4 regions of the Pseudoalteromonas sp. TAP-3C genome follow, and region 1 is predicted to be linked to each of the others. Evidence: predicted binding sites of a transcription regulator. Region 1 holds the regulator's gene; each other region holds the start of a gene.
The links. Region 1 encodes LexA, which represses DNA repair genes until DNA is damaged. Its sites were predicted from a motif close to TACTGTATNNNNATACAGTA; they were not measured.
Positions count from the first base shown of each region.

Region 2: the regulator LexA is predicted to act here: its motif matches at 1,238-1,257, upstream of AC6H44_RS04715 (exonuclease domain-containing protein).
Region 3: the regulator LexA is predicted to act here: its motif matches at 1,586-1,605, upstream of ruvC (crossover junction endodeoxyribonuclease RuvC).
Region 4: the regulator LexA is predicted to act here: its motif matches at 1,969-1,988, upstream of dinB (DNA polymerase IV).

Region 1 covers NZ_CM187618.1:3,086,570-3,089,986, forward strand. The annotation lists gene coxB (cytochrome c oxidase subunit II) at 1-1,056, opposite strand, end outside; gene lexA (transcriptional repressor LexA) at 1,435-2,052, opposite strand; gene AC6H44_RS14495 (IS4 family transposase) at 2,179-3,384, opposite strand.
Region 2 covers NZ_CM187618.1:1,011,362-1,014,778, forward strand. The annotation lists gene AC6H44_RS04710 (sugar porter family MFS transporter) at 1-1,051, opposite strand, end outside; gene AC6H44_RS04715 (exonuclease domain-containing protein) at 1,269-3,417, shown strand, end outside.
Region 3 covers NZ_CM187618.1:2,007,548-2,010,964, forward strand. The annotation lists gene ruvB (Holliday junction branch migration DNA helicase RuvB) at 1-384, opposite strand, end outside; gene ruvA (Holliday junction branch migration protein RuvA) at 392-1,009, opposite strand; gene ruvC (crossover junction endodeoxyribonuclease RuvC) at 1,012-1,536, opposite strand; gene AC6H44_RS09420 (ABC transporter permease) at 1,667-3,417, opposite strand, start outside.
Region 4 covers NZ_CM187618.1:2,519,254-2,522,670, forward strand. The annotation lists gene AC6H44_RS11780 (M17 family metallopeptidase) at 1-792, opposite strand, end outside; gene dinB (DNA polymerase IV) at 902-1,957, opposite strand; gene AC6H44_RS11790 (acyl-CoA thioesterase) at 2,344-2,775, shown strand; gene AC6H44_RS11795 (aldo/keto reductase) at 2,788-3,417, shown strand, end outside.

The DNA.
Region 1 (3,417 bases):
CTTATAAGTAATAACGGCGGCTATTTGCTTTATGGATAATTGCTTGGCAAAAGATTGCATAGCAGTACCTGGTTTACCGTGAAGCAAAATATCAATATGTCCTTTGATATCACCTATGACTATTGGGCTACCTTTAAGCGCCGGAAAAACTCCCGCTAAACCCAAGCCTGTTGGTTGATGGCACGCCGCGCAGCTCGCCATATAAACTTGCTCACCAAGCGCCATCAGCTCCTCTTTTGGTACAGTTTGATCAAGCAATGCAGCATTTTCAGCAGCCGCCTTTTGTTTCGCTTGTTTAGCCTCAGCTAACCACGTTTTGAAGTCTTCTTCTGTTTTTGCTTCTACCACAACGGGCATAAAGCCGTGATCTTTCCCACACAACTCTGCACACTGCCCACGGTAGGTACCGACCTCATTAATATTAGTCCAGGTTTCGTTAATAAAACCGGGATTAGCATCTTTTTTAACGGCAAAATCAGGCACCCACCATGAGTGAATTACATCATCCGAGGTCATTAAAAAACGCACTTTTTGATTAATAGGAAGCACCAGTGGTTTATCTACTTCGAGTAAATAATTAGGGTTTTTATCAGATAAATTAGTTATTTCATCCTGAGTGGTTGCCAGCATTGAATAAAATTCAACATCCTCTCCCATGTATTCATAGTGCCACTTCCACTGTGATCCTGTAATTTTAATGGTCAAATCGGCTTTGCTAGCATCCTCCATCGCAATCAAGGTTTTAGTCGCAGGAATAGCCATAACAATTAATATGACAAAAGGAATCGCAGTCCATAGTATTTCTACTTTGGTGCTTTCATGAAATTGGGCTGGAACCGCCCCTTTAGATTTACGGTGATGAATGAGTGCCCAGAACATAATGGCAAACACAATCACCCCAATCACACAACATATTAAAAAAATAGTCATGTGCAGTTGATATACATTATTACTTATATCAGTTACGCCTTTACGCATATTATATTGGCTATTAGCAAGCACATTTTGCGAAAAAACTAATAATATAAGCCACAAGGAAGAACTAAGCTTACCCATGTGAAGGCTCCTTTAATGCTATTGCTGACGCAAAGCGAAGAGGCATACGGCTTAAACGCCTATTCGTTATTTTTATTTTTTACATGGAGCTGGATTTTTAAATGTGTGTTCTCAAAACTAATTTGCTGTGAGTTTTTTTTAGTCCAGCCATTTAATAAGTAGTTAAAAAATAAACAATAAGCAAGTTTGGTATAAAAAATAAACAGTGTTTGTTTTAAAAAGCGTAGCAAAAAAAAAGAGTAACTAATGAGGTAATTAATCTGAGAGTAAGGTTTAGTAAGGGGTTTGTTGAAATAACAGCAGAAAAAATATAAAAATATCATGATTAAAATAAATCCAGCGCCTAATTAACATTAAACGCTAAATTATGCTTTAGTATTACATCCAGTCAGCGTTACGAATAACGCCTACCGCTAAGCCTTCAATATTGAATGACTCATTTTTTAAATCGACTTCAATAGCCTTAAATTCGTCATTTTCAGCGTGTAAAAATACTTTTCTACCCGCTTTTTCTAGGCGTTTAACCGTTACATCGTCACCTACTCGAGCAACAATAACTTGACCATTTTCAGCAACTTGAGTTCGATGAACAGCCAATAAGTCACCATCCATAATGCCAATGTCTTTCATACTCATACCGTTAACGCGCAGTAAAAAATCAGCCGCGGGTTTAAACATTAAAGGATCAATTTTACAGTGGCTTTCTACATGCTGTTGCGCCAATATTGGCTCACCTGCAGCAACCCGACCAATTAAAGGTAAGCCCAGTTGCTCGGGTTCTCCTTCTTCAACAAGTTGAATACCGCGACTTGCGCCCGGCTTCATTTTAATCACACCTTTTTTAGCCAATGCTTTTAGATGCTCTTCTGCAGCGTTCGCACTTTTAAAACCCAGTGTTTGTGCAATTTCGGCACGTGTAGGAGGCATACCAGTGTCTTTAATAAACACTTTGATAAGTTCGAGTATTTGCGCTTGGCGTTTCGTTAATGGTCGCATACAACTGGTTTTCCATACAGTACAATTAACTGTGAGTATATACAGTTATTTAAAAATCGCAAATATAAATTAATACCTTAAAAAGACAAAATAAGATACTTTAAAAGCTGAGAGATCCCCACGAATTTAGCCTAAATTATCAATTTGTATAGTCAGAAGTGACAACTGGCTATACACATAAATAATGAACTGCCCATCAGGCTCATACCTAGGATCATCAACCACTTCTTTGCCAAGATAAATATAGGACAATACTCGTCGTTTTTTCTCTGTATTCGCTTGTAATGCCGCATCCCCTTGTTGTGCCGACACGGTGTACCCTATGCACCATAAGACAAACAACATTAACGCCGCTATGAGCAATAAATTATCAAACCTTTCTGCGCTTCTTGAATTTGCAAAGGCTAAACTAATGCCAAGTTTTGCATTCTTAGTGTCTCTGAAACTTTCTTCTATTTGCATACGTTGTTTATATAAAGTCACAATCCGTTGAGGCTTATCTGTAAATTGTGTAGGTAAATTAAACACAAGTAGCCAAGGCTCTTTGGCCTTTTGTTGTTGGTATTTAACCGTTGTACATTGAGATTGCCCACCCCGTTTTTTGATTTTTTTACGTCCCTTGTTTTTCCCTCTAAACAAAACACCTTGGCACGCGAAACGAACTGTTTTTCCGTAGTAAATCTGTGTCAGAAGGTGTGGTTTATCTGTTGCTTGCTCAAACCATGATTTACAATTTCGCCATGTCTCAAGGTCGCTAGATAAGGTCACATTGCCTCTGACGCGCCCAAGCCAATACCAGCCTTTATCTTCTATGGCTTTAAACCATGGCGTTCTAAAAATAGCATCAGATAAAATAATAGGCTGACAATCTGCAGGTAAACACTGTGCCAAGCTATCGAGTAAGTGTTGATGAGCCGCTTCGGTATTTAATTCGCTTTCAGGATACACTTTTTCATAGAGCGTTAACGCTCTTCCCCCCATTGGTATGCTTGCCCTGAGCACTTGAAATATTTCGCCGCCATTAATAGGTGACCAGTCAACGATAATAAGTGGGTGTTGTTGCTGGCCTACTAAGCATTCGGTCATATGTTCATAGAAACAAAGACGTTCTTGATGCAGGTTAGCATTACCAATCAAACGGTCTGCGCGTTTAATATCATGTTTTTTATCGGTATTAGAAAATGATTTTAATCCGCGGCCTAGGTAAGTGACAGTAACGCGCTGGTCACGCAAGCCTGAGTTAACAAACGTAAAGACTGTATTTAAACGTGTTTTATGAATTTCAGGGTAGGCAATGGCAATATCTTTGTGTAATATTTCGGTGGCTTTCATGATTATGAGTGAGTTTTTTTATAGTGAAAAAAT
Region 2 (3,417 bases), 1.3 Mb from region 1:
TTAAACTAACAAACATACCTATACTGCCTACCAGTAATAATGGCTTACGACCCACCTTGTCAACTAAGGCAATAGCAATAAAGGTAGACAAAATATTAGTAGTACCGGCCAGTACATTAATAAAAAGTGATTGTGACTCATCAAAGCCAGCGGCCTGCCATAGTTCTGAGCCATAATAAAATACCACGTTAATACCCACAAATTGTTGAAAAACAGACAAGGCAACGCCGACCCAAACAATAGGGTGTACTTTTTTACTGCCATCAATAAATAAGTCGCGAATACTCGGTTTTTTATCACTTTGCAAAGACTGCTTTACATCACTAATTTGTGTATCGGCATCATCATTTGAAATTTTGCTGAATACACTTTTAGCTCGTTTTAGCTTGCCTTGTGCTACTAGGTATCGTGGTGACTCAGGGATAAAAAGTACCCCAATTAAAAACAAGCCAGCAGGCACTAGTTCAGCCCAAAACATCCAGCGCCATGCAGCTAAATCTAACAGTAAAATACCCTCAGCCCCGCCTGCGGCATTAGCAATTAAGTAGTTACTTAAAAAAGCTGCAAACAGACCCAGTACAATAGCAAGCTGCTGAAGTGTCGCTAAGCGGCCGCGTAAGCTAGCAGGGGCAACCTCTGCAATATAAGCCGGTGCTAAAACCGAGGCTGCACCTATACCTAACCCACCAAATAAGCGGTAAAAAATAAACTCAGCTGAGCTATCAGCAATGCCAGAGCCAAATGCACTGATAGCAAATATAAGTGCAGTGACAATCATAATAGCGCGACGGCCAAATTTATCTGCAAGTGGGCCTGCGGCTAAAGCACCTAGCGCACAACCTAGTAAAACAGAGGCAACATTAAACCCTGTTGCGACACTGCTCGAGTTAAATGTATTACCTAACGCCGATACAGTGCCGTTTATAACCCCTGAGTCAAAACCAAATAAAAAGCCACCAATAGCGGCAACAGCCGATATAAAAATAACGTATAAAAGTGAACATTTTGCCTGTGCGTTATGCTCACCATTAGGTATGTGCTGTGTTGTCATGTTGTTCTATCCTAATTTTTATTATGTGTAATGAAGTGTAAATTACCGCTAAATAATGTGCCGGCAACCTTAGCACACACTGATCACGCTAAAAAAGATATTTCAATAGTAATACGTATGCATAAAAAAATTAATTGCTTTAACGGGTTGGGTTTAATTGAGTTGCTAAAAGTATTTAAATAATTATACTGTTTTTATATACAGTGCGGGCGGTTTTATGAAAAAAGAGTTACCAGCAAAATATTATTTAGCGCATTTTAAAGAGTTGATTGAATTTGTAACCAACCAATGTATGCATTTGCTTGAGCCTAAACATTGCGAGTTTATAAGCAAAGTTAGTCAACTAGATGAGCAAGCTCAGTGTATGTTAGCGCGGGTATATTCTCGTAAGCCTTATTTAGTGCAAACTCAATCGCTAAATTACGAAGAAATACCATCGCCGCATCAGGCTATTTATGCACTAAAAACAGCGGGTATTTTATTTGAGCCAAACACTGCGCATTACGCGCAATTGCTGGCCCATTTAACCAAACCAGCACTGGTAGAATTACTCAATAACCACAATCAACACATAAGCTTTAAAAAAAGTGCTGCTAAGGGCGAGTTGGTTAATATTGCTTGTGATTTTTTTAGCACTTGCCCACAAGCACTTACCTCATTTTATAGCCAATATGTTATTAATAACCGTGAAGATTATTACGAGTATTTTGAATTTTTATTTGCAGGGCGCTTAAGTAATGGTGATGTAAACCATCAGACTCGCTTTGTTATGCGAGATTTGGGATTAACGGCTATTCGTGAAGGACATACCGAGAGTTTGTCGCGTTTTGAAACACTAGAGCAAGCACAATCAAATTATGTTTTAAACCGTTACCGATTAGCGTTTAAAAATGCTGAAAAAGCAAAAGATAAGATAGCTGATGATAAAACTTTTTATCGAGAGCTTGCCCATTTAGTCGTAGCGCAAAAAGCCCATGGAGTGCTGGCGTACGACATTAAAAATAAACTACTGGTTAAGCTTTATAAACAGTTAAAAAATACAGAGAGTGAATTTGCCTTTAGCCTACTTGAAGCGTGCACTGATTGCGCACAAGCTCAGGAAATTCAAATAAGAGAGCAATACCGCCTTGGTAACAAAGAGTGGGTGAAGGCACAATTAGAGCAAATTATCGAAAACCCGCTTACTGATGAGTTACTGTATTTTGCAGATGACTTTTTAATGCGTAAGTTTAATAAGCAAACACGTTCGCGTTTAAGCGATATGCTTGCCCAAACTCAATGTGTACTAGAAATTGACGACATTTATCGAGGGGATGTAGAGCAAGGCGTAAATGTGCATTATACCGCTCAAGGTTTGCAGGTGCACAATACTGAAAATACCCTATGGCAAACTTTATTTGGTTTGGCGTTTTGGCATGAGTTATTTATAGACACACCTTACCCGCCATGCACTGAGTTTGATATTTACCCTCAAGTATTAAAGTGTGGTAATTTTTATGACGCACAACAAACGCAAATAGAGGCGCGCTTGGCTGGGTTTACCACTAATAAGGCATTACTAAATTTAGTATGTAAGCACGCTGCGCTTTATTTTCAGCAGCCCAATGGTTTATTTAATTGGCATAACGAATTACTTGCGCCACTTGAAGCGCTTATTTTAAATAGCCCGCTTGATGCATTAATCACCCATTTAAAAGCTATGGCTAAGCAGTTTTTACAATTAAAAGACGGTTACCCTGATTTAATGATTATTAAAAATGGGCTGGTGTATTTTGAGGAAGTAAAAGCGCCAGGAGATAAGCTACGACGCAATCAGCTCATTACTATCGATAGCCTAAAAAAAGCAGGATTCACGGTACATATTGCTGCCGTTAAGTGGTTTGTAGACCCTGATCGTATTTATAGTGTGGTTGATATAGAAACCACCGGTGGTTTAAAAGGCGGTAACCGCATTACCGAAATTGGCGTAGTTAAAGTGCAGCACGGACAAGTGATAGACTCCTGGACTAGTTTGGTAAATCCGCAGCGCCATATTCCTGGCTTTATTACTAAGTTGACAGGCATTAGCGATAATATGGTTTTTAATGCGCCGGTATTTTCTGACATAGCGCAGCCCCTGCTTGATAAGTTAGCGGGCAGTATTTTTGTGGCGCATAATGTTAATTTTGACTACGGCTTTATTAAAAAAGAGCTAGAAATGATTGGAGTGAATTTTAAAATGCCTAAAATGTGCACGGTTGTTGAGTCACGTAAAGCATTTGCAGGATTAAAGTCATATTCATTGGGTAATTTGTCGGCGCATTTTAATTTAGACTTAACCAATCACCATCGCGCATTAGATGATGCTAACGCCACTGCGCAGTTGT
Region 3 (3,417 bases), 1.1 Mb from region 1:
TGGGTAAAGTATTTCTTCTACTTGCGGGCTTAAGCGGTGTATTTCATCAATAAAAAGCACATCGCCTTCTTCAAGGTTAGTAAGCAGTGCAGCTAAATCTCCCGCTTTTTCAAGTACAGGGCCTGAGGTGGTTTTAATATTTACATTTAATTCATTAGCCACAATATTGGCAAGTGTCGTTTTACCTAAGCCCGGCGGGCCAAATATTAATAAATGATCCAATGCCTCGCTGCGACTGCGCGCGGCTTCAATAAATATTTCCATTTGTTGCTTAACATGCGGCTGGCCACGGTAATCAGCCAATAATTTTGGCCTGATAGCACGATCTATAGTGTCTTCGTTGGTTTTTTCAGCAGCATCTATTAAGCGATCAGCTTCGATCATAATTTACTCACAGCATTGATTTTAAAGATTCTTTAATTAGAACCTCGGTCGACATATCGGGTTTACTTACTGATTTTACTGCTTTTTGCGCTTGTGGCAATTTATAACCGAGCGCCATTAACGCTGAAACCGCATCATCGGTGGCATTATTAGCTATGGTTGCATCGTAAGCAGGCTGTATAACAGCACTGTCACTATAGGGGGTAAATAAGTCATTATCCCAATTTTTTAATCGGTCTTTCATTTCGAGCACTAAGCGCTCTGCCGTTTTTTTACCCACTCCAGGTAATTTAACCAAGGCGGTGGCATCTTCATTATTCACACAACTTACAAACTGCTGCGCCGACATGCCCGACAAAATAGCGAGGCCTAATTTAGGGCCAACTCCATTGGCTTTTAACAGCTCTCTAAATAAGGCACGCTCTGTTTTGTTGTTAAAACCAAAGAGTAACTGCGCGTCTTCGCGCACTACAAAATGGGTATACACAATGACGTTGTCACCCACTTTAGGCAAATCATAAAAACAGGTCATTGGCATTTGTACTTCGTAGCCAACGCCACTCACTTCTAATAATATTTCTGGGGGCTGCTTTTCAACTAACACGCCATTTAAGCGACCTATCATTGTTATTTCCTTAGACGTCCTCTAACGGTTTTACTTGCACTACCCGCTAGTTTTATTAAGTTTTGTTCAGAGTGGGCATGGCAAATGGCAATCGCGAGCGCATCAGCCGCATCTGCTTGCGGCGTAAGCGGCAATTTTAGTATGTTTTTAACCATATGCTGCACTTGCGATTTATCTGCAGCGCCGTTGCCCACAACGGCTTGCTTTATTTGCCGTGCTGAGTATTCAAATACGGGTAAGTCGGCCATAGATGCGCCAACAATAGCAGCACCACGGGCTTGACCAAGCTTTAATGCAGAGTCGGGGTTGTGCGCCATAAATACTTTTTCTATGGCAAAGGTTTCAGGCGAAAACTGTTCTATTAACTGCGTAATACCTTGGTAAATCAGTTTAAGCCGAATAGGAAAATCGTGATCGGCTAATTTAATGCAGCCACTGCCCAAGTAGGTAAACTTAGCACCTTGATGCGCAACCACACCATAACCGGTTAAACGCGAGCCAGGATCGATCCCTAAAATTATCGCCAAACAGTACTCTCATAATGGTTATTTATTAATAATGCTAATAATGCCAGAGCACTGTATAAATTACCAGTACAAAGCAAAAACAAAAATGCCCACTTAAAAAGCAGGCATTTAGCAGTCTATTATTTTAAATTTAACCTAAAGCACGCACTAACCCCTGAGTATTTTGTTTAAGCGTTCGGGCAATCATAAAATAGCCCAAGCCTGCTACAAATACGCCACCCGCAACAGGGCCTATAATCCAAATATTAGGATGCAGCTTACCGGCTAAATCAAACATTTGTTGCTGTACAATTAACAGTGCAAGGTCACTAAAAAATGCAGCCACTAGGCCGGCCAAACCACCGAGTAATAAAAACTCATATAAAGTAGCATTTTTTATTAACCGGCTTTTAGCGCCTAAAGTACGCAGTATCACAATTTCTTGCATACGCTCACCTAAGCTTGCTTGTACCTGCGATATTAATACGAGTGCACCACACAACACCACAATCGCCAATACAAAACCTATTGCTAACGATACCTGTTCAATGGTTGATTGAATTTGCTTAACAAAGTTATCTACATCAATCGCTGTAATGGTTGGGTAAGTACGTAATAACTGGCTAAAATCACGTTTTTGCTCTGGCTCAATGCGTACCGATGAAATATACGTTGCTGGAAAGTCACTGAGTACATCGGGACTTAAAATTATAAAAAAATTGGGTTTAAGCGTGGCCCAATTTACTTTACGCACACTGGTTATTTTAGCGTCGAATGATTGTGCACCAATTAAAAACGTCAGGGTATCGCCCAGTTTAACGTCAAGACGTTCTAGCATAGACTCTTCTAGTGATGCTTCTGCAACAGCCCCGTTACCAAACCATTTACCATCAATTATGTCATTTTGAGCGGGTACATCTTCAAGCCAGGTTAAATTAAGCTCACGACCAATGCCTGAGCGGGCTTCTTCGTCTTTTTTCTCGTTGTCTTGTAGCGATACTTCCCGCGCAACGGCTTCACCATTAACCGCGTTTACTCGCCCACGAATAGTCGGGTAAAACTCAGACACCTGAATACCTTTTTGTGCTAAGTACTCGTTTACTGGCTCAAGCTCGTTTTGCGTAATGTTGACCAAAAATGCATTAGGTGCATCGCTGGGGAGTTGTGACTGCCAATCTGAAATAATGTCGTTTTTAAGCACAATTAAAAACAACAGTAATTTAATCGCTAACGAGAAACTAATTAACTGCACCGCATTAACGTTAGCACGCTTTTGAATAGACGCAATAGCCAACGACCAACTGTTACCGGGCTTTAAACCTAGTTTTCGGCCACCACCAAAAATAAGTTTGGAAATTAAAAACAGTACAGCAATCAAGGCCAGTGTAGATACAAATAAAATAAGCGTAATTTTTATATTATTGCTAAATAGCCACATTAATAAAAATACTGTGAACGCACTAAGTCCTAAATGAATTTTACTTACCGCAAGGCGATCGCCCAAATTGCGTCGTAATACTCTCAGTGGCGGAATATCAAATAAATCTAACAAAGGCTTAATAGAAAACATCACCGCACAAATAACCCCTGTGCTAATAGCAACCAGCCAAGGTTTAAAACCGGCCATGGGCAATTCAGCTCCCATACTTTTTGCCAAATAACTGGTCGCAATTTCTTGCAAGCCATAGCCGACAGCAAGACCAACAATAACCGCCATAGTGCACACCATTAATAAGTGCATAAGGTAAATTTTGCGGATCATATCACGACTGCCACCTAAGGTTTTCATCATCGCGACTGGGTCGTATTGGCGCTCGCAGTAACGTTTAGCCGACACTGCAATGGCTACCGCTGCTAAAATAATCCCCAGCAAACCGGCTAGTAATAAAAAGCTTTCGGCTC
Region 4 (3,417 bases), 570 kb from region 1:
GTCATACACCAAGCCTTTACCAACAAACATTAGTGTGCGTTTTATTTCGCCCTCTGGTACATACTCAAGCTTAACAACACGAGGATGATGGCGCTCTACCGCATACGATGCGCGAGCAACAGTGCTGAGCATCGGATAGTGCTTATCAATCGCGGCTAAATCAGCAATAACATCAACATTAACACAGCTACCTTTAAATAAATCTACACAGTAATCTGCAAAACGAGGGGGCGCCATGCGTTCAGGCTCAGTACCACATAAGTCACGTGCAGCATATTGCCCTGCGGCCAGTGCATTAACGGCTTTAATCGTTTGCTCGCTTGCATCAATTAAGCCTATTTGAGTAACAGGTTCAATGCATTGTCCGTGAAATTCACGCGCTTCAAGAGGTTGCCATAACGCTTGGCATGCGCCTAAATAGGCCACTTCTAGCGCATGTTGATAGCGACTATCACTATTTAAGGTCGGTAAATAAATAGCCGGGTTTACACTGCCCGATGCTTTTGCTTCATTGATGGCTAGTTTGGCTGCATCAAAATAACGACGAACGTCGTCATAATCTCTGTTTAACGGTCCTGTAGGTGCGAGTACAACACGCTTAGCGTTAATCACTAACAAGGTAACCTGCTGACCGATGCGTGAATCAACTTGTGCTTGCGTTAAAATTGCATCACGCAATGGCGTATTTGGTAAACGAGAAAAGTCATCACTGATAATAATAAGTGCATCATGTGATGTGCAATCTAGGCTTGCACTTAGTGGCTGAGCCATTACTGCTTTTGGGTATGCCATAAAAGGCTCCGATTAAAAAACGTAGCCCCTATTATTATTTATTTAGCAATTTATAACCAGTGAACTGCGATAATCTGCATACTCACTGGCAACTTGTAGTTACAGCTTTTTACAGCTCTAAAATACTCAGTTGCAAATTATGCGCAGGTTGATTTTTAATGCCTACACCAATACCCAGTAAACGAACTGGCTGCTGCAATCCACGTTGATATGCTTTAGCGAGCAACTCTTTAAAAATAGTCAAATTTAATTGATGAGCGGCTTGATCTGCTGAAGTGACGACAAAATTTGCAAATTTAACCTTAACACTTAACTTATTAATTTTATTTTGCAACTGCTGTTTATTTAACCTAACAATGAGCTCATCTAACAATTGCGGTAATTGCTCAAGGCATTCTGCTAGGCTATTTTTGTTGTATTCATAAGTATGCTCTACGCTTAATGACTTACGAACTCGTTCGGTTGAAACCTGCCCTATATGCTCACCTATACACTTTTGGTATAACGACACGCCAAAGTTACCCACATGCTGCTGCATCCAATTAGCGCCTTTTTCGCGTACATCTTTGCCTGTGTATAACCCTTTTAAATTAAGTTTTTCAAGGGTTACTTTACCAACGCCAGGAATTTTACCCAATGGTAATTGCGCTAAAAAGTCATCCACTTGCTCAGGCAAAACCACAAATTGACCGTTGGGCTTATTTTCATCACTGGCTATTTTGGCTATAAATTTTATTGGCGCAATCCCCGCAGATGCAGTAAGCCCGGTGGTATTAAAAATATCGGTGCGGATTTGCTCAGCGATTAAGGTTGCACTGCCTTTAAATGCGCTGCTGTGGGTCACATCTAAGTAAGCTTCATCCAGTGAGAGGGGTTCTACTAAGTGAGTGTAGCGGTTAAAAATAGCGCGAATTTGTGTTGATACTTGCTTATAAATAGCCATTCTGCCAGGCACTATAACTAAATCAGGGCACAGTTGTTTGGCATGGTAATTAGACATGGCAGAGCGCACACCGTATTTTCTGGCAATGTAATTAGCAGTAGAGAGCACTCCACGGCGACTGTTACCACCAATTGCAAGCGGTACATGTGCAAGCTTGGGATTGTCGCGCATCTCAACGGCTGCATAAAAGCAGTCCATATCTATATGAATAAACTTTTTCATTACACTATAACAACTGTTTATTTATACAGCCATTATTACGGAAGCGTTTTTAATTAGCAAGCTTGTTAGTATCTAAAAAGCGCGTTTACTTTTTTTCGGCTTATTAAAACAGTACATCCAAAACAGGACTTCTAAAAAAAAGCCTAATAACATCAAAATAATTGCGCCCACTTGATTGCCCATCGCGTAACACGTAAATGAAGCTATCAAAAAAGTGCATGCTAATAACCAATTAATTATATTCTGCATCGTTATCTCCTCGTGTGTTCATAATTACTATAGTGCTAAATTCAAAGAGCTACAATTTTAAGCTCAGTTATAATTCCCTTGAGCTCATCCGACCATGTTGCTAATCTAGATGCTTTCAAACTAAGAGCTATAAATACATGGAAACGTTTAAACAACAACACCCTATTCATACTGATATCACTGTAGCATGGGGCGATATGGATGCCCTACAGCATGTTAATAACTGTGTTTACCTTCGTTATTTCGAAATAGCCAGAATTGATTTTTTAAATAAATTAAATTTATTTGATACTATTAATTCCCAAGCCACAGGCCCTGTGATCAGTGAAAATAATATTCGCTACAAGCGCCCGGTGACATTTCCCGATACATTAAGCGTAGGTATTACCATCAGTGACATCAAATCTGACCGATTTATAATGAATTACAGTGTATTTAGTCATGCGCAAAACGCGATAACAACCACTGGCATGTCAAAAGTGGTGATGTTTGATTTTAAAACAGGGCAAAAAGCGATAATCACAGAGCCCTTGTTGTCGGCTTTAAAAGCACACTCTCAAAACGAATAATTAGGATTAATAATGCAATATAGTCAATTAGGCAGCAGTGATGTTAGCATTTCAAGGGTTTGTTTAGGCAGCATGACTTGGGGGGTGCAAAACACCCAGCACGATGCCGATCAACAAATAGCCTATGCGCTTGAGCGTGGTGTTAATTTTATTGATACGGCAGAAATGTACGCAGTTCCTCCCTCTCCTGACACCTACGGTAAAACAGAACAAATCATAGGAAACTGGATTGCGCGCAATACGCATAAACGAAAAGACATTGTTATAGCGACTAAAATTGCCGGTAACGGACTTTCGTGGATACGTGGTGGCAATGATATTACTCGCCAAGCTGTTATTGACGCGGTTGATCACTCTCTAAAGCGTCTACAAACCGACTATATTGATTTATACCAGCTACACTGGCCTAATCGCCGCACACCTCATTTTGCTAGGCAATGGCCTGGTATGCTTAAATTTACTGAGGTGGATGCAACTCAACACACCGCTGATATGCTTGATATTTTAGAGGGCTTAGATGCGTGTGTTAAGGCGGGTAAAATTAAGCATTGTGGGCTTTCTGACGATACCCCGTGGGGAATTAGCCAATTTTTAAATTTAGCCAAAGCGTATAACTTGCCAAAAATGGTGTCTATTCAAAAC